Regions from separate parts of the Rhodovulum viride genome, predicted to be linked through region 1. Evidence: riboswitches for the same ligand, from Rfam matches in the RefSeq annotation. Region 1 holds a riboswitch; each other region holds the start of a gene.
What was found. Region 1 has a riboswitch for cobalamin ahead of BYZ73_RS02115 (TonB-dependent receptor plug domain-containing protein). Riboswitches for the same ligand answer to the same signal wherever they lie in the genome.
Positions count from the first base shown of each region.

Region 1 (14,224 bases):
CAATTGCCAGATGCGGAGCACCAATGCTGCACAGCACCAGCGCGTCGAGCCGGCCCAGCGCCTCGCCCGGCGCCATGCCGGCCGCGACCATCGCGGCAAAGGCATCGCCCACACCATGCGGCACGCCGCCCCGCCGCAGGGTGCGGAACAGCGCGCTCCGCCGTCCGCGCACCGCCAGCAGTCCGGTGGCCTCGGCCCCCAGCGGGGGCGACGTGACCAGCACCTCGGGCGCGAGCGGCCCCGCTGCCTCGAGCGTAGCGGTCAGATCGGGCAACGCCCGGCCGGTCAGCCAGCCCAGCTCGAAATGGTTGGGTGTCAGCGTGTCGGCCAGCGGCACGAGCCTCTCACGCACCGCCCGGGCGACCGCCTCGGGCACGTAAAGCCCGCCCGGCGCATCGCCGAGGATCGGGTCGACCACGATCCGGGGCGGCGGGTCCATGGCGCGCATCTCGGTCACCAGATCGGCCGCGAAGGCGACGTGATCGGGGCTGGGCAGATAGCCGATCAGCACCGCGTCATGGCCCTCGAGAAGCCCATTCGCCCGAAGCGCCCGGGCCATGTCGCGCAGCTGATCCACCGGCAAAGGCCCGCCCGCCGCCTGCGGCCAGCCCAGGTGATTCGACAGAACCACCGTCGGCAGCCCGGTGACGTCATGGCCCAGCGCCTGCAGCACCGCGCCCGAGGCCGAAAGGCCGACATGGCCCGAGGCCACATAGCTTGAAACGATCAGGACGCGCGCCATCCCCTGCCCCTGTCTTGCTCCGCCCGAACGGCGGGTTCTTCTTCTATAGACCGGCCTGCAGGGCATGTCGAAACCCGCGTCGCGCGCCCGCCCGCAGCGGCCCCGAGCATGGCAGCCGAAGGGCCGTCGCCGGGCAGACCCGAGACCGCCGGACGGCCGGGGCCCACCGGGTGTTTCGCCAGGGGCACCGGTTCGGCCGTTCCGCGGGGTTTGACCTGGCGTTCAGGGGAAAAGACCGGCGGATGCTCGGGGAGACGACCGGCACATTGCCTCGAATTTGCCCGAATGCGGCGGGCAACATCCATGTTTTGGTCCAAGTTTTCCGTGACAGTCCAGCTCGAGCCGCCCCGCGATCCGCCGGGCCTCGGCTGGCCGCTTGCGCCGCCTGCCGCAGGTCCGACGCCGCCCCCTGCACGACCGCCGCCCGAAACCGCCGCCCGAAACCGCCTCCGGAAGCCACAGACCGACAGCATGACCGCCGCCCTCGACACGCAAAGCCCCACTCCCCCCGAGGGCCAGATGGAAGAGCTGCTTCCGGGCACAGACCTGCTGCGCGGCCAGTACCGGATCGACCGGTTTCTGAATTCCGGCGGGTTCGGGCTGACCTATCTGGCGCGCGACAGCCTGGGCCGCCGGGTGGTCATCAAGGAATGCTTTCCGGATACGCTCTGCACCCGATCGGGGCTTGACGTTCAGGCCCGCAGCCGCGCCCAGGACCCGGAATTCGACGCCATCGTCGAGCTTTTCATCGACGAGGCGCACCGTCTGGCCTGGCTCGATCATCCCAACATCGTCGGCGTGCATCAGGTCTTCACCGACAATTCGACCGCCTACATGGCGCTCGACTTCGTCGACGGGAAGACCCTGCTCGAGATCATCGAGGATGCGCGCGAACGGCCGAGCCCGGCGCAGATCGAGGACATGCTGCGCAAGCTGCTCGACGCGGTCGCCTTCGTCCATGACCGCAGCCTGCTGCATCGGGACATCTCGCCCGACAACATCCTGATCGAACGCGACGGAAATCCGGTGCTGATCGATTTCGGCGCGGCCCGCGAACGCGCGACCCGTACCAGCCGCGTGCTGTCGCGCATGCAGGTGGTCAAGGACGGCTACTCGCCGCAGGAATTCTACGTGGCCGGGATCCGTCAGGGGCCCGCCTCGGATCTTTACGGCCTCGCGGCAAGCTTTCATCATCTGATCGCGGGCGCGGCCCCGCCCAACAGCCAGATCCGGACCGCCGCGCTGGCCGCGGGCGATCCCGACCCCTATCAGCCGCTCGCGGGCCGGATCGACGGATTGCCCCGGACCCTGCTGGCCTCGATCGACCTGGCGCTGAACGTGATCCCGCGCGACCGTCCGCAATCGGCGCGGGACTGGCTGGCCCTGCTGGACGCCGCGCCGCCGCGGCCCGCCGCCGGTCCCGCGCCCGCCGAGGCCCCCGACCCCGTCCTCGACAGCGCGACGCGCAGCGTCATCTCGCGGCTGGTCGACGAAACCAACCGCGCCGTCGCCGAGGCGCGCCGCCTCGCCGAGGAAGAGGCCCGGTCCCGCGGCCCGGCCGAGCCGCCGCGCCCGCCCGCGCGCCGCCGCCCCTTCGCCTGGCGCACCCTCGACGACGAGGACGAGGTAACCGCCACAGCCCCCGGTCCGGCCACGCCCAACCCCGACCGGGCGCCCGATCCCCTGCCCGCCGAGCCGGACACCAGCCTTGGCACCGCCCCGGCGGTCCGGCCGGTCAGGCGCCTTGCGGCGGCAGCGCCGCAGGCGGCGCCCCAGACTGCCGCAGCCGACACACTGGCCGGGGCCGGCCCCGCCCCGCCGGGCGCGCCGCCCCGGCCGGGCAGCGGGTTGTTCGGACGGTTCGCGTCCGGCGCCCTGAGCCGCCGCAGCAGGACGCGCCCGTAACCGGCCCGCGATGGGCCTCCACACTGCCGCACGGAGAAGGCACGCGATGGACTTCCTGAGACCCAAGCCCGAGGCCGAGGACGGCCCCGCCGTCCGGCGCGAGGTCGGGCCCCTCGACGCTCCCGATCCCTGGGGAAGCGATCTCGGCACCGATGCGCCGATCTTCGGCAGCATCATCCGCGAAAACGACACCGGGAGCGTTCCCAGCCTGTCCGCCGCCCGGACGGCCGGGGTCCCGGCTGCGCGCGTTCCGACCGACCTTGACGCCCCGATGGCGGACATCCCGCATCGGGGCAGCGAGCGGCCGATGACCCGCCTGCACAGCATGGTCGAGCCCCTCACTCCCGAAACCGCGCAGGACGCGCAGCCCCGATCCCTGCCGCAAACCGAAGCGGCCGGCCGGGCACCGCCGCCCCCCGCAGGGCAGCACGACGACCTCTCTGCGCTGGCCATCGCCGCCCCCGCCGCGCGGCAGAGCCTCCGCGCCAGGACCCGGTTCCTGGGCTTCGGCGCGCCGGAGGCAGAGACGGCCGATCCCTTCGCCGGGCATCGCCCCGCCCCGGCCGAGGCCGAGACGCCCGCCGACCGCCCCGATCTTCGGCGGTTTCCGGTCGGCTGGCTGGTGGTGACCGCCGGGCCGGGCCGCGGCGCCCATTTCGCGCTTTTTTCCGGTGTCTCGCAGATTGGGCGCGGCCCCGATCAGGCGGTGCGGCTCGATTTCGGCGATACCGCCATCTCGCGCTCTGGCCATGCGCTCCTGGCCTATGACGACGAACAGGGCCTGTTTTACCTCGGCAGCGGCGGCAAGGCGAACATCGTGCGCCTGAACGGCCGTCCGCTGCTGTCGACCGAAGAACTTTCCCATGAGGACGAGATCCGGCTCGGCGAGACGCGCCTGCGATTCATCGCCCTCTGCGGTCCGGGTTTCGCCTGGAACGCCCCTCAGACCGGACCCGACGCCGATGACCGCACACGCTGATCTCAGGCTCGACACCGCCTCGGGCATCGCCCAGGGGCGGCGCGCGCATCAGGAAGACACCATCGTGTCGGACTTCCCCATCGGCGGGCGGGTCGGGCTGGTGGTGCTGGCCGACGGCATGGGCGGGCACGCGGCGGGCGATGTCGCCAGCCAGATCGCCGTGACCGAGGTGTTCAGCGCGCTGAAATGCGGTGCGGGCGACCCCGATAGGGTGCTGGCCCACGCGCCCCGGCTTCTGCGCCGCGCCGCGGATACCGCCAATACCTCGATCGCCGTCCATGTCCGGCGCCATGCCGAAACCCGCGGCATGGGCACCACGCTGATTGCGGCCATCGTCGCCGGAGACCGGCTGTTCTGGCTGTCGGTCGGCGACTCGCCTCTGCTGCTGTTGCGCGACGGCGCCTTGCAGCGGATCAACAAGGACCACTCGCTGGCGCCGCAGATCGACGGCATGGCCCGGATCGGCCTGCTGACCCCGGAAGAGGCGCGCCGCCACCCCGACCGCAACTGCCTGACCTCGGCGATCTGCGGCACCGAGATCACCCAGATAGACTGTCCCGAAGACCCGCTGGAGCTTGCAGAGGGCGACATCCTGGTCGCCGCCAGCGACGGGCTGGCCTATATCGGCCTCGACCGGATCCGCACCATTCTTGAAGAGAACCGGACGCGGTCCAGCACCGAGATTGCCGACGCGCTGTTCCGGGCGATCGAGGACATCGCCGATCCCGAACAGGACAATGTCTGCTTCAGCGTGATCCGCGTGCTCTGCGCGGCCGGTCAGCCGGCGGTGCAGGCGCATCCGCCGCTGCGCCTGCTCGACGCTCCCCCGAAGACCGGGCCGCGCCCGGACTGTCCCTGTGCCACGGCCCCGCGCTCGCGGTTCGGCGCGCTGGCGGCCCGCTGGCTTCCGGGCCATCGCGGGGGGCTGTCGTGACCGACGCCCCCGAAGACGACCTGATCGCCCGGATCGACGCGGTTCTCGCGGCGGGGACCCTGCCCGACCCCGGACGGCGCCAGGGCATGCGGCTGCGCCAGCGCCTGTCGCAGCCGGTGCGGGTGGCGGTCGCGGGTCCTGCTCAGACCGGCAAGTCGTCGCTGATCGCGCTGCTGGCCGGATGGGATGCCGATGCCGGCCCGGTCGCGAACGCGCCCCCTGCGGGCATTCCCTCGGATCTTTTCGACCGGATGCTGCTGCTGGAATGCCCTCTGGCGCCCGACGAGACGCTGCCCTGTGGCGCGGGGATGCCCGATATCGTGCTCTGGACCAGCCAGAGTTTCGAGGCGCCCGAAAGCGCCGCCTGGGCGCGGGTACCCGAGAGCCTGAAGGACCATTCCTTTCTGGTGCTGACCAAAGCCGACCTGCTGATCCGGGAAGGCGTGCTGTACGACCGGCTGGACCGGCTGCGCCAGCTTGTGGGCGTCGACTTCCATGCGCTTTTTCCGCTGGCCACCACCGAGGCGCTGGCCGCCGACCGTGGCCGCGCGCCCTGCATGCCCGCCGAACACGGGCCAAGCGGCGCCAAGGCGCTGTTCGCCGCACTCGAGCGGATGGTGCGGCAGGGCTTCGATGCCGACCGCGACCTGGCCGAGACCTTCCTGCACCGCTATGGCAGCCATGGCCGGTTCTCGGGCCCTGGCCCGCGCCGCGGGCACCCCGGCGCGGGTGCCCCGATGCCAAGCCCCGGGCCCAAGCCGCCGTCCCCCTCCGCGCCGCCCGATGCGGTGCAGAAGCGCCTTCGCCCCCGCGCCGGCGCGGACGACCGGAACCTCTGCGAACGCGGGCTTGCGGTTCTTGCCCAGGCGACCTCCACGCTTCCCGAACGGGTCGACCGTGACGACGCCGTCGCCGGGGTTCTGGGGATCTGCGCCGACACCGCGCTGAGCCTTGCCGACCTTCTGGGCGAGGTCCGGGATGTCTGCCCCGATCTCGACGAGGACATCCTCGATGCCTCCGAGATGCTGCAGCTTCTGGCGGTCGAGGACGATCCGGCCGCAGCCGCCGATGCCGTCACGCTTCTGCTGCAATTGCGGCGCGGGTTCGAGACCCGGCTGAGCGCCTGAGGAACGCCGCAACGACGCCATGCAATGGCCATTTTCGAGCGCATAACTGTTTCAGATGCCACAACAAAACGCCTGCTTCCGCCGGGCTGGCGCAGTCTCGGGCGAGTCGCAGGCCAGAAAATGGGGATTGGACCCGTGATGCAGGATGCATCTGCCTCCGCGCGCCCCGAAGCCGCCCGGCCCGAAGCCCGTCACCCGGATCTGCTGGGCGATGGGCTTGACGGGTTTGCGCCGGTCGCCGAGCGTCTGGCCACCCTGCGCGCGGCGCTGGCCGATCTCGGCCGGGTCGGCGACGCAACCGCCGCGCGCGGCGCGCTCCGGCTGTCCGCACAGCTTGACGCGCTCGAACCCAGCGTGACCTTCATCGGCCAGGTCAAGGCGGGCAAGACCTCGCTGATCAACGCGATGCTGGGCTGGCCCGACCTGTTGCCCGCCGACGTGAACCCCTGGACCTCGGTCGTGACCTCGCTCCATCTGGCGCCCGCCCCTCAGACCCGCGCGGGCGAGGCCCGGTTCCGCTTCTTCGACCGCGAGGAATGGGCGCGGCTGGTCGAAAAGGGCGGACGTCTCGGCGAACTGGCCAGCCGGGCCGGGGCCGAAGACGACCTTGACAAGGTCCGCCGCCAGGTCGAGCGGATGCGCGAGAAATCCCAGGGCCGCCTCGGTCGGCGGTTCGAGCTGCTGCTGGGCCAGGAGCACCGCTATTCCGCCTTCGATCTGGGGCTCGTCGAACGCTATGTCTGTCTCGGCGACGATTTCGACGACGAAGAGGATGGCGCCGACGCCCGGTTCGAGGCCGCGGGCCGCTTCGCCGACATCACCAAATCGGCCGATCTGCAGGTCGATCATGCGGCGATGCCCATGCGCCTGTGCCTGCGCGACACGCCCGGCGTCAACGACACCTTCCTGATGCGCGAACAGATCACCATCGGCGCAATCCGCGACAGCCGGCTTTGCGTGCTGGTGCTGTCGGCGCATCAGGCGCTGTCCAGCGTCGACATGGCGCTGATCCGGCTGATCGCCACGGTCAAGGCACGCGACGTGGTGATCTTCGTCAACCGCATCGACGAGCTTTCCGATCCGGTCCCGCAAGTGGCCGAGATCCGCGCCTCGATCCGCGCCACGCTGAAGGCGCAGAACGGCCCGGTGGACGCGCCGATCCTGTTCGGCAGCGCGGTCTGGGCCGCCCATGCGCTGAGCGGCACGCTGCCGGATCTGCCCGAAGGCAGCCGCCGCGCGCTGCAGCGCCTGGCCCGGGAACGCTTTCAGGGCGGCGAGGACCCGCAGACCCAGCTGCGCGGGGTCTGGGACATGTCCGGCCTGCCCGCGCTGTACCGCACGATTGCCGAGCGCCTCAACGACGGCGCTGGCCGCGAGGTGCTGGACCGCATCGCCCGCAGCACCGCCAATCTTGCCCGCAGCATCGGCGCCGCGCAGGGCACGGCCCTTCCCGCAGGCGCGCGGCCGACAGTCGACCGGGCCACGCTCGAGGCCCAGATCGCGGCCATCGCGCATCGCGCCGAAGAGGCCCTGGCCCGCGTCATCGACCGCGAACAGACCGAGTTCCGGACCCGGCTGGAGCGGTCGCATCGCAGTTTTCTCGACCGCGCCACGGCGGCCCTGATCGCCCATCTGGAAACCCAGGGCGAAGGCACCGTCTGGACCTACGAACCGACCGGGCTCCGGATGCTGCTGCGCTCGGCCTGCCAGCTTTTCGGCACGCGGATGCAGGCCGCAGCGCGGGGCGTGCTGGACGAGCTCGCGCGCGATATCGCCGCTGTCTACCGCAATGCGCTTGGGCTTGACGGCGCGTTCACGGTCGAGGCCCCCGACCCGCCCCGGATCGGGCCACCGGTCGACATCGCGCGCACCATCGCGCTGGACGTCAAGGGCAGCTGGTGGCGCCGCTGGTGGACCCGCCGCCGCGGCCATGGCGCCTTCGCCGCCGATTTCCACGCGATGATCCGGGACGAAACCCTGCCGATCCTCGATGCCCTGCGCCACGACCATGCCGAACGGGTCCGCGCCGATCTGATGGCGACATTGGCCGGTTTTGTCGACGACCAGCGCGAAATCGTCGAGGCCCTGACCCGCAAGGACGAGGTCGCGCCCGACGCTCTGGACGTGGCGCTGCGGAGGCAGGCCCGGCAGGATCGCCTGCAGGCCATCGAAAGCGCGATGACGACGATGCTGAAAGAGGCGGCCTGAGAGCTGAAAGAGGCGGCCTGAGACCCGCCGACGCCCGAGACCTGCGGAAGAGACTGTCAGATGAGCGACCCCTACGACCTTGATATCCGGGCGATGCTGGAACGCGCCCAGGCGATGGACGCGGCACCGGCCCGGCCGCGCCCGGGCGAAAGCGGTGCGAGCCGTCCGGCGCTGGCCCCCGAAGAGGCCGTGCGCGCGCAATTCGGTGGCCGGGACCGGTCCGACGCCCTGGAGACCACGCCCGACGCCGACACCAGCTCTGACCGTCCCGCAGCAGATCCGGACAACGCGGTCGAGACGGGCGCGGACCAGATCCCGCACGGGAGCTCGGAACCGCCGCAGACGGACACCTCTGCCCCCCCGGCCGAGGCCACACCGCCCGAGGCCGACCCTGAATTTGCGCCTGCACCTGAACCTGACAAGGATGCCCTTGCAGCCGGCGCCGATCCGGCCCGCCCAGCCGATCCGGTCGAAGTCGAGGTTCGCCCGCATCTGCCCGCCTTCGCCGCACACCCGAACCCTGCCGATCTGCCCCCCGGGGCACGGCCCTGCCTCGCGCTGATGGGCGAATTCAGCGCTGGCAAAAGCACGCTGATCCATCTGTTGATCGGCCAGTCGCCGCTGCCGGTGAAGGTGACCGCGACCCAGCTGCCGCCGGTACGGCTCTCCTACGGCTCTGCCCCTGCCTGGCGCGAGGATCGTTTCGGCCGCACCGAACCCGTCGAGATGGACGACCTGCACCGTCTGTCGTCCGCCGAAACCCGGCTGATCCAGATCCATGCCGAAGCCGAGATCCTCAAGCTTTGCGACCTGATCGACATGCCGGGCATTTCGGACCCGAACATGGGCTCGGAGGTTTGGGAAAACGCCATCGGCCTCGCGGACGGGGTGATCTGGTGCAGCCATGCGACCCAGGCCTGGCGCCAGTCCGAAGCCGCGGTCTGGGACATGTTCGCCGACCGGCTGGGCGAAACGAGCCTTTTGCTGCTGACCCGGTTCGACAAGCTGGTGACCGAGCGCGATCGCGCCCGGGTGCTGCGCCGGGTGCGGCGCGAAACCGAAGGGCTTTTTGCCGACATCTGCCCGATCGCCCTGACAGACGCGCTGGACGCACGCGATAACCCGGCGCGCTGGGCTGCCAGCGGCGCCGACGGGTTTGGCCATGCGCTGCGGCAGGTGCTGCGGCTGCTGGGCGCAACGGCGAACGACCGGGACGCGCCGGTCCTGCTGGACCCGGACTGGCGCGTCGGCGGGGCTGGCATGCCCGTGCGTCCGCGGCGGGTACAGATCGACGAAAGCCGCACCCGGAGCCCGCGGCCCCTGCGCGCACAACGGCCCGGCGCAGCCCCCCCGCCGGCCTGACGCCGGCCTGACCAGACGTCCGGTCCATAGCAAGGCGTGTAAGCCCGCTAAGGTCCATTCCGTTGCACCCCCTTGGCACGCGACGCGCGCTTGTGCGCTATTGCCAGTGGCCGCCGCCGGAAATTCGGATAAACTCGGGCACGATGCCGCTGACCATCACCATTCAGGCGCTGCGACGCGCGATTCCCGATTGCCGGGTGATCGCATTCGTCGACTTGTCGGCGCGGCTGGTGCTGCGGGCCGAGGCCGAGCATCCTCAGCCGCAGGAATTCTACGATGCGCTTTGTCTTCGCGGCGCCCTGCTTCTGGGCGGGCAGGCCGCCGCCGCCTCGACCGAAGTGTTCGGGACCGATCAGGCGCCCCCCGAGGCGGTACTGCTGCACGGGGGCCGGTTCGAGCTTTTCGTGCGGGCGCCGCGCGACCCGGACGAGGCACTTTGCGCGGTGATCGGAGGCGAGGCCGATATCGCGGCCGCGCTTGCCGCCATGCGCGCCACCATGGCCGAAATCGTCGAGATCGTCGATGCCGCGCCCCCGGCCACCGCGGCTGGCGGGTCGCAGGAGCGGGGCCGCTGAGATGGCCGGGCTCGAGCGTCTCAACGCCGCGCTGGCCAAGCTGAGGGGCGCCGAGGCCGCCGCCGAACGCACGGTGCCCGGGGGCGTGGACGGGATCGTCGAGGTGCCGCTGACCGAGATTTCGGAAACGATCCTGCCGCGCGAAATGACCATCGGCGACGGGGCGGGACAGGAAATCCGGCTGCTGGCGGCCCGTCGGCGCCTGTTGCGGGTGGGCCGCACGGGGCCGGTCACACCGGACGCGACGCCGATCCCGGCCGAGCCGCCAGAGGCCACCGGCGATCCCGCCGAGCCGCTGATTGCCGCCTTTCACGGCCGGGTTCGCCCCTTCGTCGCCAAGGCGGCCGAGCTGTCGGTCGCCGCGAGCCGCCCTCCCTACCGGGTCGATCCGACCGAAGCGGGATGTTCGGTCGAGGCGCTGCGCGCGGCCGCAGACCGCGACTGGACCGCGCCTGCGGCCAGCGCCCCCACGCCCGAGACCCGTCCTGACCCGGCCGGAGAGACCGTCACCCCGCCGCCCGATCCGGTCGGCACCTGTCTTGCCCGGGCAACGGCCGGGCTGCGGCTGCGCGAGGGCCAGATCGTCGCGATGCAGGGCGATGCCGAATTTGCCCACCGGCTGACCGGGTTCACCGGGCTCGGGCTCGGCGCGATGACCAAGGCCGCAGGAGACGGCCCCGGGACCACCTGCGCGATCTTGCGCGCGCCCGCGCCGCTGAACCTTCTGCTGGTGCGGGTCGCCCACGGCCGGGACGCCGCGCTTTTCCTGACCCCGACCGACGAGCTTCCCGCGATCCTCGCCCTCTGCCGCCCGACCGGACCGGCCGCAAGGAGTGCGCCGCTTGACAGGGCCGGGAGCCCGGATTAACGGACAATTGTCTTGGTTCGCCCGGAAACGGGCGATGAAAAGGGAACGCGGTGCGGCCTTCGTCGGCTCAATTCCGCGGCTGCCCCCGCAACTGTAAGCGGCGAGCGCGGCTGATCGTGCCACTGGGGGTCCTCCCCGGGAAGGCCAGCCAAGCGAGGACCCGCAAGCCAGGAGACCTGCCAGGACGATCACCCAGCCTGTCCGCGGGGCGCGGCGCAGGCGGCGGTCCATCCGCAGTGGTGACGCATCACCGTCTGCGGGAGGCATGTCTTTCCAAGGACCCCACGACAGGACGGACCGCCCGCCGCGGCGGTTCCCGAGACCGGAACGGAACCGACATGACCAGACCCACCCTTTGCCTCACGCTCGGCCTCGCCGCGCTGAGCCCCCTGTCCGCCCTGGCGCAGGAGGCCCGGTCCAGCCTGATGCTGGACGAGATCACCGCCAGCGCCAGCCTCACGCCCATCGCCACCAACCGGACCGGCGCGACGGTCGAGACGCTCGAGAGCAGCGAGATCGCCGCAGGCGGTCAGAATCTGGGCCAGACCCTTGCCACCCTGCCGGGCGTGTCGATCACGCAGAATGGCGGGCTCGGGCAGACCGCCACGCTTCGGATTCGCGGGCTTGGAAACGGCTATATCGCGACCCGGATCGACGGGATGGGCTTTGCCGATCCCTCGGGCACCCCCGCCGCGCTCGACTTCGGCACCCTGACCGCCGGACTGCTCTCCAGGATCGAAGTGCTGAAGGGCTCGCAATCCGCGCTTTTCGGCGCGAATGCCATCGCGGGCGTTGTCGACATCACCACATGGAGACCGGAAAAACTGGGCTTTTCGGGGCGCGCCACGGTCGAAACTGGCACCTATGGCAGCTACTCTGCCGGTCTGAGCCTTGGCCAGAAGACCGAACGCGGCGAAATCTCGGCCACGATCTCGCATGTCGAAACCGACGGCTTCTCGACCCTGTCGGGCAATGACGAAGCGGACGGCTTTGACGAAGATTCGGTCTCGCTCAATGCCGCCTACGATCTGACCGACACCCTTCGGCTGGGCTTCTCGGGATTCTATTCCGACGGAAACTCGGACTATGACAGCGACGTTACCGACACGAACCCGATCACCCGATCGGAGGCGACGCGAAAAGGCCTGCGCGCCTTCGCCCAATTCGCGATCGGAACGGTCGACAACGAACTGTCGCTGGCGCGCACGCAGACCGAGCGCAGCTACCGTTCGAGTTTCGGGACGTCCCTTTATGATGGCACCAGCCGGGCCGCCAGCTACCTCGGAACGGCCTCTCTGGCGGCCGGGACCGACCTGTCCTTCGGCGCCGACTGGAAGCAGGACGAGGCCACGCTTGACGGCGAGACCTATTCGGTCATCAACCGCGCGCTCTTTGCAGAGCTTCGCCAGGCCGCGACCGACGACATCGATCTGTCGCTTTCGCTGCGCTACGATGATTATTCAAGCTTTGACGATCAGGTGACCGGCCGCGCCGCGCTGGCCTGGCGGCTCCAGCCCGACCTGATCTTCCGCACCTCTCTGGGCACCGGCTATCGCGTCCCCGCGCTTTACGAACTTTACGGCACCATTACCGGCGACACGGTCGGCAACCCGGACCTCAACCCCGAAACCAGCACCAGCTTCGACATCGGGCTTGAAAAACGGCTGTCGGGCGACGGGTTCCTGAAGGCCACCGCCTTCTTTGCGGAAATCGATGACAAGATCGACTATGGCGCGGCCGACCCCGCCATCTGCAGCTATGCCTGGGGCTGCTACCGCCAGCTTGACGGAACCACCCGCAGCCAGGGCCTGGAACTGTCCGGCCGCTACGACATGACCCCTGCGACCGCGCTTTACGGCAGCTACACCTATACCGACGTGCGCTGGAAAGGCGACCGGCTCGACCGCGTCCCGCTCCACGATCTCCTGCTGGGCGTCAGCAGCGAGGTGACGTCGCGGCTCACGGCCGATGTCTCGTACCAATATGTGGCCGGGCGCCTCGACCCTTACGGTTCTCTGCCCGATGCCGGGCTTGCCGCAGCCCAGGTCACCTACGCGCTGGGCAACGGCACCGAGGCCTATGCAAGGGTCGAAAACCTCTTCGACGAGGAGTTCTACTCGGCCGTCGCCTATGGCGGCACCTATCACTACAACACCACGGGCCGGGCGCTCTATGTGGGTCTGCGTGCCTCCTTCTAGCGCGATCCGGCTCGCCGCGGCCCTCGCCCTTGCCGGGGCCGCGGTGCTGGCAGACCCGCCCGCGCGGGTCGTGTCGATGAACCTCTGCACCGACCAGCTTGCCATGCTGGTCGCGGCCCCGGGGCAGCTCGTCTCGATCAGCGAGCTTGCCTCGAACCCGATGAACTCGGCCATGCCCGAGGCCGCCCGCGCCTACCCCGCCAATACCGGCGGCGCCGAGGAAATCTTCCTGACGCGCCCCGATCTGGTGCTGGCCGGCACCTATTCGAACCCCGCGACCCTCGCCATGCTGGAACGTCTCGGCATCCGCGTCGCGCGGATCGGCCTGACGACGCGGCTTGCCGAGGTCCCCGAGCGGCTGCGCCAGACCGGCCGGCTTCTGGGCCGCGAGGCCCGAGCCGAGGCGCTTGCCCGCACCTTCGAGCGGGACCTCGCCCGGCTCTCGCGCGGCGGCCCGCCCCGGCCGCTGGCCGCCTTCTTCTATGCCAACGGCTATACCCAGGGCAAAGGCACGCTGTCGGACGATATCCTGACCCATGCGGGCTTCGCCAATCTCGCAGGCTCCGGCGAGGCGGCGCGCGGTCGCAGCGGCGGCTTCGATCTCGCGCTCGAAGAGCTGGTGATGGCCGATCCCGACCTCCTGATCCTCTCGCGCCCCTATCCGAAAACCTCCCGCGCCGAAGAGATCCTCGCCCATCCCGCGCTCCGCGCCCTGCCCGCCGCCGCCGCCCCGGCCCTGTCCGGCCCCGACTGGGTCTGCGGCACCCCCCTTGTGCTGGACGCCCTGGCCGAGATGACCCGCCGCCGCGATGCCCTCGCCGCCTCCCCCGACCGGAACTGACATCCCATGCGCTTGCAGCTTCTTCTTGGCCCAAATACCCAGGACGCAACGCCCGCAACGGGCCCAAGCTCCGAGGAAAGGCCCCCCCGATGACACGCGCGCTCATGCTGCAAGGCACCGGCTCGAACGTGGGAAAATCGCTTCTGGTGGCCGGGCTCTGCCGCGCGGCGCTTCGGCGCGGGCTGACCGTCGCGCCCTTCAAGCCGCAGAACATGTCGAACAATGCCGCCGTGACCGCCGATGGCGGCGAGATCGGCCGGGCGCAGGCGCTGCAGGCGCGCGCGGCGGGGCTAGAGCCGCTGACCGACATGAACCCGGTCCTCTTGAAGCCCGAAACCGATACCGGTGCGCAGGTGGTCGTGCAGGGCCGCGCCCGGGGCGCGCTGCGCGCCCGCGCCTTCGCCGCCGAGAAACCGAAACTGATGGCGCCGGTGCTGGAAAGCTTCCACCGCCTCGCCGCCCGGCGCGATCTCGTCATCGTCGAG
Region 1 is NZ_MUAV01000002.1:143,182-157,405, forward strand. It holds gene BYZ73_RS02070 (pyridoxal kinase) at 1-742, opposite strand, end outside; gene BYZ73_RS02075 (serine/threonine-protein kinase) at 1,214-2,647, shown strand; gene BYZ73_RS22615 (FHA domain-containing protein) at 2,694-3,626, shown strand; gene BYZ73_RS02085 (PP2C family protein-serine/threonine phosphatase) at 3,610-4,560, shown strand; gene BYZ73_RS02090 (P-loop NTPase family protein) at 4,557-5,687, shown strand; gene BYZ73_RS02095 (dynamin family protein) at 5,826-7,895, shown strand; gene BYZ73_RS23685 (dynamin family protein) at 7,956-9,257, shown strand; gene BYZ73_RS02105 (hypothetical protein) at 9,401-9,832, shown strand; gene BYZ73_RS02110 (hypothetical protein) at 9,834-10,700, shown strand; cobalamin riboswitch at 10,697-10,898, shown strand; gene BYZ73_RS02115 (TonB-dependent receptor plug domain-containing protein) at 11,039-12,898, shown strand; gene BYZ73_RS02120 (ABC transporter substrate-binding protein) at 12,873-13,739, shown strand; gene BYZ73_RS02125 (cobyric acid synthase) at 13,829-14,224, shown strand, end outside.

Region 2 (5,005 bases), on a different contig from region 1:
CCGTTCCAGCGCCAGCGCATCCTCGGCGGGCAGGCGCGAGGCCGCGTCGAACCAGCGTGCGACCCCCAGAAGCGGCCAGCCCGTGATCTCGGCGATGCTGCGGCAGGCCGGGTCGTAAAGCGAGAAATAGCCGCGGAACTTGTTCACCAGAAAGCCCGCGACGCGCGCCCGCTCGGGTTCGGTATGCAGCAGCCAGGACCCCACGACAGCGGCCATCGCGCCGCCCCGGTCGTTATCGGTGACCAGCACCACCGGCAGGTCGGCGGCCTCGGCAAAGCGCATGTTGGCGATGTCGCTCTTGCGCAGATAGGTCTCGGTTCCCGAGCCCGCGCCCTCGACCAGCACCAGATCGGCCTCGGCGGCGATGCGGTTGAAGCTGTCCATCACCGCGGGCAGGAGCTTCGGCTTGAGTTCGTGATAATGGCGCGCGGGCCAGTTGCCGAGCGCGCGGCCCCGCAGCACCACCTGCGAGCCGACCATGGCCTGGGGTTTCAGCAGCACCGGGTTCATGTGGATCGAGGGGGGCAGGCCCGCCGCCCGGGCCTGCAGCGCCTGGGCCCGGCCGATCTCGCCCCTCGGGGCTTCGCCGTCGGGGCCGGGGGGCAGGTCGCTGTCGGCGGCAACGGCGGCGTTGTTCGACATGTTCTGCGCCTTGAAGGGCGCCACCTTCACGCCCCGCCGCGCATAGGCGCGGCAGAGCCCGGCGACCAGCAGGCTCTTGCCGACGTCCGAACTGGTGCCCTGGAACATCAGCGCCTTCGCCCGGCGCGGCGGGGCAGGATCGAGCATCGGCACCGAAATCTCGGGCATCGGCGGCGCGGCGTCGTCGGGGGGCAGGTCGGAAGGCGGGCTCGGGGTCCTGTGGGATGTCATCGGGGCTCCTGCGGCGTTCGGCAGGGGTGTCGGACGGGGCTTTCCGGATGTCAAGCGCGGCTCAGAACTCGACGCCGGGCTGGCCCTTGATGCCCGACCGGAACGGGTGCTTGACCAGCGTCATCTCGGTGACCAGATCGGCCGCCTCGATCAGCGCCTCGGGGGCGTTGCGGCCTGTCAGCACGACATGGGTCAGGGGCGGCTTCTCGGCCTGGAGGAACTCCACCACGCGGTCGGCATCCAGATAGCCGTAGCGCAGCGCGATGTTGATCTCGTCCAGCAGCACCATGCGGATGGCGGGATCGCGGATCAACTCTTTCGCCTTTTCCCAGCCCTTTTCTGCGGCGGCGATGTCGCGGGCGCGGTCCTGGGTTTCCCAGGTAAAGCCCTCGCCCATGGCATGGAACTGGCAGAGATCGCCGAAATGCGAGGTCAGAAGCCGCCGCTCGCCCGTGTCCCAGGCGCCCTTGACGAACTGGACCACGGCGCAGGGCATCTGATGGGCGATGCAGCGCAGGATCATCCCGAAGCCCGAGGAGGACTTGCCCTTGCCGGTGCCGGTATGCACGAGGATCAGCCCCTTCTCGCCGGATTTCCCGGCCATGATCTTGTCGCGCGCGGCCTTCTTCCTGGCCATCTTGGCGGCATGGCGGGCGTCGTCGGCAACGGTATCGGCGGTCTCGTCGGTCATGGGGGCTCCTTGCGCGTGTCGGGGACAGCTTAGCGGGCGGGGGCGCGGCGTCAAACCCGGGCCGCGCGGCGGTCGTGCCGATTGACAAGTCCCGAGCCGCTTGCCATGACGAAGCCGTGACCGGTTCGCCCGGGCCCCGAGGGTCCGGACGTGAAAAGGGAACGCGGTGCGCCCCCGCAAGGGGCAAGTCCGCGGCTGCCCCCGCAACTGTAAGCGGCGAGCACGGCTGAGAACGCCACTGGGGATACCCCCCGGGAAGGCCAGCCAAGCTGAGACCCGCAAGCCAGGAGACCTGCCGGCCGCCCGTTTCCCCGCAAGGGAGGCGGTTTCCACCGGACGCCGGGGTGCGCGTCTGGCCCGGATCGGCCGCGTTGCGACCCGTTCGAGCCTCTCATCCCCTCGTCCTTTCACCCGCGGCCTGTCCGGCCGCCCCTGTTGAAAGGCAACGACCTTGATCTTCCACGGCAATCTCGTAACCGCCGCGCTGGCGCTGACCCTCGTTCCCGGGGTGGCCGCCGCGCATTTCCAGCTGGCCTATACCGAAGAAAGCCTGATCGACGCGCCCGGCGACGTGCCGGTCAAGCTGATCTTCTGGCACCCGCAGGAAAGCGGCCCGGTCATGGACATGGGCGAACCGCTGGAATTCTACGCCATCCATCGCGGCGAGAAGATCGACCTTCGCGCGACGCTCAGCCAGACCGTCTTTCGCGGCCCGCTGAACGAGGCCGTCGCCTGGGATGGCAGTCTGCCGGTCAAGCGGATGGGCGACTATGTGCTGGTGACGGTGCCCGCGCCCTATTACGAGGACTCCGAGGATATCTACATCCAGCAGATCACCAAGACCTATCTCAATCGCGGCCAGATGCCGACCGACTGGGACAGCCCGCAGGGGCTGAAGGCCGAGATCGTGCCGCTGGTCAAACCCTATAACGTGATCGCGGGCTCGACCTTCACCGGGCGGGTGCTGTCGGCGGGCCAGCCTGTCGCGGGCGCCGAGATCGAGATCGAATACATGGCGGCCGAGCCCGACATGGCCACGGGCGCGCCCAAGCCCGCGACCGCCGGGCCGTTGCCGGGGGGCGCGATCGTGGCCGTGTCGGACGAGAACGGCTATTTCACTTTCGGCGTGCCCAAGGCGGGCTATTGGGGCTTTGCCGCGCTGGGCGTGGGCCCCGATACCGCGTTCGAGGGCAAGGAGCTCAGCCAGGATGCGGTGCTCTGGATCCGCGCCTTCGATCTGAAATAGGGGCGGGCCCATGCATATCGTGGACGGGGCGCTGGCGGCGCCCGTGGTGATCGGCGGCGCGGTGCTGGCGGCGGGGGGCGTGGCGCGCGGATTGCGCGATCTGACGCTGGAAAAGATCCCCGCTGCCGGGATGCTCTCGGCCAGCTTCTTCGTGGCCTCGCTGATCCATGTGCCCATCGGCCCGTCCTCGGTGCACCTGATCCTGAACGGTCTGGCCGGGCTGGTGCTTGGCTGGGCCGCCTTTCCGGCGCTGTTCGTGGGGCTCTTGCTGCAGGCGGTCTTTTTCGGGTTCGGCGGGCTGACGGTGCTGGGGGTCAATACCCTGAACATCGCGCTGCCCGCAGTGATCGTGCATTATCTCTGCCGCCGGGGTCTTGCGCGCGGCACCCCCCGGATCGCCGCGCTTTGGGCCGGGATGGGCGGGGCGCTGGCCATCGCGCTGACGGCGCTTGGCGTCGGTCTGGCGCTGGCGCTGTCGGGCGCGGCCTTCCTGCCCGCCGCCCGGCTGGTCTTTCTGGCCCATATCCCGGTGATGGCGGTCGAGGGCCTTTTGACCGCCGCCGCCGTCTATCTTGCCGCCCAGGTGAAGCCCGACCTCTTTGCGACAGTTCAAGGACCCCAACGATGATCCGTCCCCTTGCTTTGACCCTGGCGCTTGCGATGGCGCCGCTGCCTGCGCTGGCCCATAAGGTGATCGGCGGGGCCTATGCCGATGGTGCGCTGATCGAGGGCGAGATCGGCTTTTCGAATGGCGACATGGCCGCCGACGCCCTGGTCGAGGTCTTCGACCCGGCGGGCACCCGGCTGGGCGAGACCCGGACCGATGGCGACGGCATCTTCACCTACCGCCCCACCGCCGCCGTCGCCCATGTCTTCCGCGCCGATCTGGGCGCGGGCCATGTCGCCGAATTCACCCTGAGCGCCGATGAGGTCGCCGCGATCCTCGACAGCCCCGCCGCCCGGGCCGCCGCCGAAACCGGCGTCGCCCCTGGCGCGGGGGACGAAACCGGCGCGGGCAATCCGTCGACCTTCCCCCTGGATCGGGCGCCCGCCGGGGCAGCCTCCGGAGCGCTGGCGGCGGTGCCGCTGGTCGCCGCGCCGGGGCTGAGCGACACCGACAAGGCCGAGATCGCACGGATCGTCCGCGACGAGATGCGCCCGCTCCGGCGCGAGATCGCCGCCTATCGCGAACGGAACGACCTGCAGTCGATCCTGGGCGGGATCGGCTATATCGCGGGGCTCTTCGGGCTTGGCTTCTACATCGCCGCGCGCCGGCGTCTGAAGGGATAGGGGCATGTCCGACATCCTGATGCAGGACCGCGCCGGGCCGGAGGGCGCCGCGCTCGACGCGATCGATCCCCGCGCGCGGTTGATCGGGGCGGCGGGCTTCGCCTGCGTGACCGTCGCCTGTTCCTGGCTGCCGCTGCTGCTGGCCGCGCTGATCCTTGCCATCGCCTTGATGGCGCTGTCGGGGCGGGCGGTCGGCCCGACGCTGCGGCGGATGGCGGCGATGGACGGGTTCATCTTCCTGCTGATCGCCATGCTGCCCTTCACCACGCCCGGCGATCCGGTCTTCACGCTTTGGGGATTTGCCGCCTCGCGCGAGGGGATCGTCCATTCGACCGAGATCCTCTTGACCGCCAATGCCGTCGTTCTGGCGCTGCTGTCGCTGGCGGGCACGCTGGAACCGGCGGTGATGGGGCAGGCGCTGCACCGGCTGGGCACGCCCGAGAGGCTGGTGCATCTGCTGCTGTTCACCATCCGCTATATCGAGGTGCTGCGCGCCGAACACCTGCGGCTGCGCCGGGCGATGAAGGTCCGGGGCTTCCGGCCGGGCACGTCCTGGCACAGCTATCGCAGCTTGGGCTATCTGGTCGGCATGATGCTGGTCCGCGCGGTCGAACGGTCCGAACGGGTGCTGGCGGCGATGAAATGCCGGGGCTTTTCGGGCCGGATGCCGGTCCTCGCTGCCTTCGCCTACGGGCCGCGCGACGCGGTCTTCGGCGCGGGGCTGGCGACGGTCCTCATGGCGATGCTGGTTGCCGAGGTCGCCCATGGCGCTTTTTGACCTCGACAGGCTCGTTTTCGGCTATCCCGGCCGGCCCAGGATCCTGCAAGGCGCGAGCCTGACGCTCGAGGCGGGCCAGCGGCTGTCGATCGCGGGCGCGAACGGGTCGGGCAAGTCGACGCTTCTG
Region 2 is NZ_MUAV01000006.1:191,099-196,103, forward strand. It holds gene BYZ73_RS07195 (cobyric acid synthase) at 1-789, opposite strand, end outside; gene cobO (cob(I)yrinic acid a,c-diamide adenosyltransferase) at 935-1,564, opposite strand; cobalamin riboswitch at 1,669-1,878, shown strand; gene BYZ73_RS07205 (DUF4198 domain-containing protein) at 2,016-2,810, shown strand; gene cbiM (cobalt transporter CbiM) at 2,821-3,438, shown strand; gene BYZ73_RS07215 (cobalt ABC transporter permease) at 3,435-4,100, shown strand; gene cbiQ (cobalt ECF transporter T component CbiQ) at 4,105-4,878, shown strand; gene BYZ73_RS07225 (energy-coupling factor ABC transporter ATP-binding protein) at 4,865-5,005, shown strand, end outside.
Region 2: another riboswitch for cobalamin. It lies ahead of BYZ73_RS07205 (DUF4198 domain-containing protein); the one in region 1 lies ahead of BYZ73_RS02115 (TonB-dependent receptor plug domain-containing protein).

Region 3 (5,005 bases), on a different contig from region 1:
ACATCCGCTCTCTGGCGCGATCCGGCAGACCATCCGGAAGAGGCGCCGCCCCGTCGACCTCTCCCACATCGACGATCATCACCATGCCCATGGCATAGTGCGGCGAGCACTTGATGCCGTAGCGCCCCTCGACCTCGAAGATCACCGCGATCTCTTCGTCGATCTGGCCGATGAAGCGATCCGCACCCTCTGGCAGCATCTCGGGGATGGAGGCCGCGTTGTGGCCACGCTGCGCGGGAAGGAAGCGCACGGTATCGCCGGGTGCGATCTCGAGATAGGCGGGCTCGTAGATCATGGCGCCGGTCTCGCCGCGGGTCAGCATTCTGACGTCATGGGTCTCGGCGTGTCCCGCAACGGGAACCAGGGCAAGCAGGCCGACGAACAGGCGCATGGGGCGATCCTTTAGAGGGCATGAGAGAAGTGAAGGCGTGGCGATCCGTCCGGAGCGGCATGGCGCGTCGCGGCGACGCCGAAGACCTCGGCCAGAAGATCCTCGTTCAGCACGTCGCGGGGCAGACCCGTCGCGACAAGCCTGCCCCCGGACAGCACGCCGATCCGGTCGCAGGCCGTGGCCTGGTTCAGATCGTGCAGCGCGATGACACGGGTGATGGGCAGTGCCCGGACCAGCGCCATGAGCGAGAGCTGATGCCGGATATCGAGATGGTTGGTCGGCTCGTCGAGGAGCAGGAGCCTTGGATCCTGCGCGAGGGCGCGCGCGATGTGGACGCGCTGGCGTTCGCCACCCGAGAGGGTATGCCAGAGACGACCGGCGAAGGCGGTCATCTCCACGGCCGTCAGAGCGGCCTCGACCGCGGTCTCATCGGAACGCCCCCATCCCCGCAGGGCAGAGAGGTAGGGGATGCGCCCCAGGTCCACCGCTTGCCGAACGGTCAGACGGTCCGTCGTATCGGCCTGTTGTTGGACGAAGGCGATGCGCCGCGCGCGGTGCCGGGCGGGCATCCGCGCAAGATCTGCATCCTCCACCAGAATGCCGCCCGAGGTCGGACGCTGCAGCCCCGCGAGACAGCGCATCAGCGTGGATTTGCCCGATCCGTTGGGGCCGACAAGGCCGAAGAGTTCCCCGCGTTCGATGCGGACCGAAATATCCTCCAGCAATGGCGCGCGGTGGATCCTGGCCGACAGGTGCCGCAGCTCGACCTTCATTTGCGCGCTCCGTGCACGAGGATCAGCGCGAAGGCGGGGGCGCCCACAAGCGCGGTCACCACCCCTATGGGCAGAACCTGGCCCGGGACGAGACTGCGGCTGATCACGTCGGCAGCGACCAGAAACACCGCCCCGGCCAGCGCCGAGGCAGGCACCAGCCGGTCGTGACGGGCGCCCACGAGAAACCGCATGGCATGGGGCACGACGAGGCCGACAAACCCGATGGCACCCACTTTCGACACGAGCACCCCGACCATGACGGCGGTCGCGGCGATGAGGCTGCCGCGCAGCGCCGGGACGTTGATCCCCAGAGAGGCGGCCCCGTCTGCCCCGAAGGTGAAGGCGTCAAGCCCGCGCCGGTGCCACAGGCAGAGGGCGACGCCCGCAACAGAGACGGCCATGCAGGCGCCCACGTCGTCCCACCTGATCCCCGAAAGGTTGCCCATCAGCCAGAACATGATGCCGCGCGCCTGTTCGGCATTGGCAGACCGGGCGATGATGAAGGCGGTCAGCGCGTTGAACAGCTGCGAACCGGCGATCCCGGCGAGGATGAGGGCGGCGGCGGCCTGTGTTGCGCGTCCGCCTCCCACATCCCCGCTCACGGCTCGGGCCAGAACCGCGACACAACCGAAGGCAAGAAGCGCCCCGGTCAGTGCGCCAAGCGACATCGAGATCGCGCCGCCGCCCAGGCCCGCGACCGTCACCAGCACCGCCCCGGTCGAGGCGCCTGCCGAAAGGCCCATCAGGTAGGGATCCGCCAGCGGGTTGCGCAAGAGCGCCTGAAGAACGACGCCGGTCAGCGCCAGCCCTGCCCCGCAACACGCCGCCACCACGGCGCGTGGCAGGCGATAGCTCCAGATGATCCCCGCCTCGATCCCGTCCACCGGATAGCCAGCGCCCCACAGGTGGTTTGCCAGCGTCCCGAGCACCGTGACGAACGGCAACCGGGTCTCGCCGATTGCCGTCCCGGCCAGGATCGTCATGCCCAGAACGACAGGCGCCAGCCAGAGGCCGCGCCATGTCACGGCACGCACGGGCGCAGCCTCCATGGTCATTCGAAGGACATCTTCGAAAGCGCCTCGGACAGCGCCTGCAACCCGTAGATCGACCGCATCGTCGCGCTCATCGCATGGGCGTCCATCTGCACGATCCGCCCGTCCCGCACGGCTGTCATCTGGCGCGCGACCGGGTCGGTGCGCAGGAACTCCAGCTTCTTCTCCACGTCGTCTGCCGGGAAGCGGCGGCGGTCCATGGAGGCGACGACGATGATGTCGGGATCGGCGCGGGCGATGCTTTCCCATCCGACCGTCGGCCATTCCTCATCGGACTCGATGACGTTCTCGATCCCAAGCTTCGCCATCATGTAGCCCGGCGCCCCGAGCCGCCCGGCGACATAGGGGTCGATCTCGAGATCGGCCGAAGAGAACCAGAACACCGCCGACAGATCTTCGGGCAGTTCAAGGTCTTCCGCGCGCGCGATCGCGGCGCTTTCGGTGGCCTGCAGATCCGAGACCAGCGCGTCGCCCGCGGGCTGCACATCGAAGATCGCCGCCAGTTCGCGGATCCCCTTGTAGACGGACGCGGTCTCGAAGGCGCCGGTGCGCGTTCCATCGCCGCCGGTGGAATTGTCCTTGGTGTCGCAATCGGCGGGCAGGATGTAGGTCGGGATGCCGATGTCGTGGAACATCCCGCGCGTGGCCACGATGCCGCTTTCGCCGACGTGCCATTCGTATTGCACGGCGACCAGTCCGGGTTTCTTGCCGACCACGCTCTCGAAGCTGGGATCGTTGTCGGCCAGCCGCTCGATCCCGCTGTTCACCTCGGCGTATTCCGGCAGGACCGGATTGAACCAGACGGACGTGCCGGAAACCTTCGGCGCGAGGCCAAGCGCGTACAGGATCTCGGTCGCCGACTGGCCGATGGTCACGACACTGTCCGGGGCGGCGTCGAAAGAGACCTCGAGCCCGCAATTTGTCAATGTCAGGGGGTATTCCGTTTCCTGCGCGTGCAGGGGCAGGGCTGTGCCGACCAGCAGCGCGGCGATCATGAAAGTCCGTTTCATCCGATCCGTCCCGTCAGACAGGACCATCCGGGACGAGACGCGAACCGAATACGGCAGGGCGGCCACATAAGGTATCCCGCCCCGGCACACCCCGTCCGGTCGTGGTTTCACTCTCGTCGGCAGGTCTCCTGACTGACGGGTCGCTGCGCCTCTCGCCTTCCCGGGTGCGACCCCAGTGGCCTATCGAGAGATGCTCGCCGCCTACAGTTGCGGGGGCAGTTCCGTTTCCCGACCGAGGTCGGCACGGATTCCCTTTTCATTCCCGAAGGAAACCGACGGGTCGATCACTGGCAGCTTTCCGTCCGCGGGGCAAGAGGCCGGAGACGAGGACTTCGCAATGGGCCGCCACTGCCAGACCTGTTGTCCGCTTGGTCGGGGAAACTCAAACGTGGGACCCCGAGGCAGCGCGGTTTAACCCCCGAGCGAGCCTGGCCGTTCGCTGCCGATTGCCGACGTTCACTCAACAATCCCGATGGACAGGTCGAAAGCGAAAAGCGGGCATTCAGTCTCGCGCCCGCGATATTGGACAAGTCCAGCATATATGGTTGCGAGTTTCGGGATCGCGCCTGTCTCAGTCCATCCCGTTCGCCCTGCGGCGGAGCGCTTCGCGTGCTTCGGCAGCGGCCTTCTCTTCGGCGACACGGATCTCGAGATGGCGTCGGATCATCTTCCGGGTCCGGCGCGGCCACCAGGCGGGCAGCACCGAGAAGTTTACGACCCTCAGAGCCAGACGATGCGCCCAGAAGAGGGGCGAGGGCTGCCATTCCAGTGCATCGCACCAGTCCGGGCGCACGGGATTGGTCAGGAAATCGCTGATCGCAATTGAAATCTGACTGTTCTGGCCGATGCAAGCCGGGGGGAATACGCCGAGAGCCCAGCTTTCCTTGTGGCGTGTCCACCGGTGGTGGCGCAGCCTCACGACAAGCGCACCGATGCTGTGGCTGTCCGGGGTGCCCATGCCTGCCGTGACAATGGTGAGACGGCGGAGCATGGGCTCGAAATCTCCTACCCCCCGGCCCAGCCCCAAAGACGGATCACTCCGGCTGAGGAAGAAGCGCCCCCAGGACCAGGTGTAGGCGATCCCGAGTTTGCGGTTGAACCGGATGGGCCGGTAGCGAGGCCAGATGCAGGCGGCGATGAAGAAGAAAGTGGGCAGCGCGAGGAAGATGGCGCCGCCGATCCAGCGGTCGCCGTGCATTTCCATCATTCTTTTGTAGAAAGAAGTGAAGTCCTCATTTCCATAAACTTCGGGGCTACGCTTGACAAGGCGTTCGAGCGCAGCCCTGAAATACGCCTCTGAATTCAGCCAGATCTGAATATTGTCCCACAGGATGTTCTGCTCCCACCAGGACAGCACCACGAAATACATCAACAGGAAAAAACAGAACCATGCCCACAGCCTGAGCCAGCCATTGTCAAACCGCTGCACCTCCAGCGTGTCCTCATCAACCATGCGCAAGGAGTACCGCAACGCAGCAAGGTTCAGGTCATCGCCGATGGTAGGTGCATTGAGATGGCCCCATGTTCGCAGCGCGCGCCAAATCGACATGTCAGAGGTTCCTCACTTTGATGCTCAGCCTGTCGGTAAATTTCCCGCCGGTGAGTTTGGGGTGGCTTGCATCGACCCGCAGTTCCGATATCCGGTCTCCGTCCCGGCCGGGCTTTTCCGCCAGTTGCAGGTGAACGAGGCCGGGGCTTATGAATTGAGGATTGCGGGCACAACCGGACCACTCAGCCCGCCGCCGCCGATCCCGATGACGGGAGAGATGAAGCGCACGG
Region 3 is NZ_MUAV01000012.1:1,701-6,705, reverse strand. It holds gene BYZ73_RS11500 (pseudoazurin) at 1-391, opposite strand, end outside; gene BYZ73_RS11495 (ABC transporter ATP-binding protein) at 403-1,164, opposite strand; gene BYZ73_RS11490 (FecCD family ABC transporter permease) at 1,161-2,219, opposite strand; gene BYZ73_RS23570 (ABC transporter substrate-binding protein) at 2,216-3,211, opposite strand; cobalamin riboswitch at 3,328-3,518, opposite strand; gene BYZ73_RS11480 (hypothetical protein) at 3,798-4,775, opposite strand; gene BYZ73_RS22755 (hypothetical protein) at 4,923-5,005, opposite strand, start outside.
Region 3: another riboswitch for cobalamin. It lies ahead of BYZ73_RS23570 (ABC transporter substrate-binding protein); the one in region 1 lies ahead of BYZ73_RS02115 (TonB-dependent receptor plug domain-containing protein).